DNA from 2 places in the Lysinibacillus sp. Bpr_S20 genome. Region 2 is predicted to be linked to the other one. Evidence: riboswitches for the same ligand, from Rfam matches in the RefSeq annotation. Region 2 holds a riboswitch; the other holds the start of a gene.
The links. A riboswitch is a leader RNA that binds a small molecule or an ion and turns the genes downstream of it on or off. The one in region 2 is predicted to bind FMN.
Positions count from the first base shown of each region.

Region 1: linked by a shared signal. The riboswitch ahead of MWJ95_RS20040 (ECF transporter S component) and the one ahead of ribE (riboflavin synthase) in region 2 are both predicted to bind FMN.

Region 1 is NZ_JALNLQ010000010.1:85,455-87,659, reverse strand. Features, by position in the region: gene MWJ95_RS20045 (RNA polymerase subunit sigma) at 1-179, shown strand, start outside; FMN riboswitch at 425-622, shown strand; gene MWJ95_RS20040 (ECF transporter S component) at 844-1,431, shown strand; gene MWJ95_RS20035 (sodium-dependent transporter) at 1,788-2,205, shown strand, end outside.
Region 2 is NZ_JALNLQ010000001.1:270,026-272,230, forward strand. Features, by position in the region: gene MWJ95_RS01330 (YibE/F family protein) at 1-215, opposite strand, end outside; FMN riboswitch at 574-700, shown strand; FMN riboswitch at 822-947, shown strand; gene ribE (riboflavin synthase) at 1,089-1,727, shown strand; partial or broken gene ribB (3,4-dihydroxy-2-butanone-4-phosphate synthase) at 1,836-2,205, shown strand, end outside.

The sequences.
Region 1 (2,205 bases), on a different contig from region 2:
ACTTAACGACGATGGATGCTGTTCGTGCGACGCAATTAATTGAAGCAATGATGCTCACCGCTGCAAGCTTTGATAAACAAATACGTTTAGACAATGTTGTACAGGAAAGCTGGGAAGGATTTAATTTGAAAAAATTCTTGCCGAAGCCTGTGGGAGCCAATAAACGATATATGCCATAAACGAAACGAACGGAACATAAATAAATTTTTTTGGAGCATTCTCGCCGCATATGTGCGTGAATGCTCTTGTTAATTTCATGGACAGTAAACCGGCTATTAGGAGCATCGATAAACATACAAGTTTAATCGGAAGCGGCTTTGTTTTTTGCACAAAACCGAACTAGGGCACAAACATAATTGATGCAAAGCTATTTACTTTTCGCTAATAATTCATTATAGTAAGGCTATGAAATAAAAAAATATTGATTCATCTTCGGGGCAGGGTGAAAATCCCGACCGGCGGTAATAGAGTTGTAAATCGCTAATATTTCTTTTACGATACATTAGCTCGAATGATTTACTAAAGACTCTTCAGCCCGCGACCTGTGCAAATAGTTTTTTGCATGGCTGACTTGGTGTGATTCCAAGGCCGACAGTTATAGTCTGGATGGGAGAAGATGGAGGTACGATCGTCATTCATTGTTATGAATTTAGCTATGTACGAGCGTTTTTTCGATGTGACTTCACACCGTATCTGCTCAAAAATAGTTAAGTATTGGCGTTTTTTAATCATGCCTATTCTCCCTTATGCTCTTTTGCATAAGGGTTTTTTCATGATAATAAGTGATGAGGTCGTAACCTTTCTTCTTGCGAGATTGAATCAGCAAAGAGGAGAGAGTTTTCTATGAAGAAAAATGTTAAACTTCAATCGTTTATTACGATTGGCATGCTGAGCAGTATTTCGTTTTTATTAATGCTTTTTAATTTCCCAATTCCGCCATTTCCAGCGTTTTTGGAAGTGGACTTCAGTGATATGCCAGCATTACTAGCTGCCATCACAATGGGACCTGTAGCTGGTATTTTAGTAGAGTTCTTTAAAAATGTGTTGGACTGGATTTTCTCTGGAACGCCAACGGGAGTACCGGTTGGGCATATCGCGAACTTTGCAACAGGTATTTTATTTATTCTACCAGTGAGTTTTGTTTTTAATCGCGTGAAAACAGTTAAAGGTCTTATTGGAGGTTTAGCTGCTGGAACTATCATCATGGCAGTGGGAATGAGCGTCCTTAACTATGCAGTATTTTTACCAATGTACACTTACTTTTTAGGTATGGAGCCTGTTGTAGGTGATTCACTATATAAAATGATCGTAGCTGGTATCTTGCCATTTAACATTGTGAAAGGTATTTTAATTACTATTCTCATGGCATTACTATTCACAACAATGCGTAAATGGATACATCAGCAGCGTTCAATGTATTTAACAAAATAATTAGGATGAAACCTCGAGCTACGTTAAGCGCTCGAGGTTTTTTTGATGGAAAGAAAGGTCGGAGTGATGGAAGAGTCAAAGCGACGGATAGAGAGCGGAGCGACGGAAAGAAGGGCCAGAGCGACGGATGAGAGAGTCGAAGCGTTGGATAGAGAGCGGAGCGACGGAAAGAAGGGCCAGAGCGACGGAAAGAAGGGCCGAAGCGACGGAAAGAAGAGCCGGAACGACGGATGGAAGAGTCAAAGTGACGGATTGAGAGCGGAGCGACGGAAAGAATGGAAAGAATTAATCTAGTCGAGTTTAGTATTTTCATGTAGAATAAGAAAGAGTTTAGAGTGTTAGAGGAGTTTGAAGAGATGAGCGAAAAAAAGAGTCAGTGGTCTAGTAAACTAGGCTTTATTTTAGCATCGGCTGGAGCTGCAATCGGACTAGGGGCAATTTGGAAGCTTCCGTATGTTACTGGGCAAAGTGGAGGGGGAGCGTTTTTCCTTATTTTTGTTCTATTTACACTGCTGATTGGATTACCGATGCTATTATCAGAATATGTTTTAGGTCGTGGTACACAGTCTGAGGCTGTGACGGCCTATAAAAAAGTGGCACCAACGAAAACCGGGTGGGCCTGGGTTGGTCGTTTAGGTGTGCTCGGCTGTTTTTTATTATTAACTTTTTACAGTGTTGTAGGAGGTTGGATTTTTATATATAGTGGCCTTGGTGTGACTGGGGCTGTGATTGATCCTGCCAATGATCCGAGTGAGCTATTTGGAAAGATTGTAG
Region 2 (2,205 bases):
TCATACATATCTGTTACAGGGTTTGATTCTTTTAATTCCGTTTTTATAACTTCTGCAATTGATCGATCATAAAATACTTCGTTGTGATAAACGAAATAAACTGAAGCGATAAAGCAAATTACAACAAAAGTATAAAATATAATGTTGTAATAAGATTTTTTTTTCAAGATGTTTTGCAATATAAAACCTCCGATGAGAAAAGGGAACCTAATCATGTTGCGTTATAGTCATAGTTAGTGCTGACACGAACAATGACTCACAATTTTTACTCTGATTTTTTGGTCAAGCAGATAAAAAAGTGCCATTATAAAGTAACGTGCTAATTGAATAGAGGTTCCAAAATAATTTTAGTCATGGCTAATGGCATACTAAGTTAGTTATAGCATAATTAAAATGTGATTTCCAAAAACCTTTAATTTGGATATAAAACAATGTGTAAAATAAGCTCAGGGCAAATTTGGGTACTAGACAGCGCGAGCTTACGAATGCGAAATAAAATATTGAAAAAAATTTGTGAAGAATTATCTGGATAATAAAATAAAATAGTGTTATTGTAAGAAATAGCTAAATAAAAATATCCTTCAGGGTAGGGTGAAATTCCCAATCGGCGGTGATGAAGTTAATTCAAAGTCCGTGAGCGTAAGCTGATTTGGTGCAAATCCAAAACCGACAGTTATAGTCTGGATGGGAGAAGGATAAAAGTATGTGCTTTTTAAATTCGCTTGAGTTTATAAGGTTTATTTGAGTACGCTTTGTTAACTACTTCCCATCGTCTAGTTGGGAAGTAGTTTTTGTTTTATTTGGCTAAAAAATTGAATAGAGTAGTTCTTCGGGGTAGGGTGAAATTCCCAATCGGCGGTGATGAAGCAATTCAAAGTCCGTGAGCGCAAGCTGATTTGGTGCAAATCCAAAACCGACAGTGACAGTCTGGATGGGAGAAGAACGACGAGATGATAGCCTATGGAAAAATTTTATATCCATGAGGTTTATTTGTTGACGTCTTATGTATATGCACTCCCAAACCCCTTAAATCTAAGGGGTTTTTTGTTTGAACAAAAATGATTAAATGAATGAAAGTAGGTGAAAAAATGTTTACAGGAATTGTTGAGGATATTGGCACCGTAAAAACCTTGCAAAGCGATCGACAAAGTATGAAAATTACTGTTATTTCAAAGAAAATGGTAGAGGATGTAAAGCTTGGGGACAGTATAGCGGTCAATGGTGTTTGTTTAACAGTGATCCATTTTACTGAACAAGAGCTAACGATGGATGTCATGCCTGAGACAGTGAGCGCAACAAATTTACAGCAGCTCGCAATTGGAGATCCGGTAAATTTGGAGCGTGCAATGTCAGCTAATGGTCGTTTCGGTGGTCATTTCGTATCCGGGCATGTAGACGGGGTAGGGAAAGTAGTGCGAAAGCGGCCGTTAGCAAATGCAGTCTATATTGATATCGAGCTATCAAAGGAGTTAACGAGCTTCTGTATTCCAAAGGGCTCCATCACAATTGATGGAACGAGCTTAACACTCTTCCACGTTGAGAATAATAGTGTCACAGTATCTTTAATACCCCACACATACAAAGAAACCATTTTAGGTAAGAAGAAGATTGGTGAGCTCGTCAATGTAGAAACCGATTTAGTTGGAAAATACATTTTGCATCAACTTAAGAGTGGACAGGAACCACCGACCATTACAAGGGATTTCTTAGCGCAAAACGGGTTTTAACTTCGCTCAGCAGAAAGAAGTTAAAGCCTTCAGCGGATGTCACGGAATCGGAAAGAAATATGCCGAGGCATTAATTGATTCAACATTTTCTAACAGGAGGTGGCAATAATGCTACATTCAATTGAAGAAGCAATCGAGGATTTAAAACAAGGTAAGATCATTATTGTCGTAGATGATGAGGACCGAGAAAACGAAGGGGATTTACTAGCACTTGCGGAATTTATGACTCCCGAAACCATTAACTTTATGGCGACTTATGGAAGAGGTCTTATTTGTACACCGATTTCTCAGCAACTTGCACAAAAATTAGCATTAAATCCTATGGTAAGTATGAATACAGACCATCATCAAACGGCATTTACCGTTAGTATAGATCATGTAAACACATCAACTGGAATCAGCGCCTTTGAACGGGCAATGACTATACAAAAAATGATAGAACCCCAAGCAAAAGCTGCAGATTTTCATAGACCAGGCC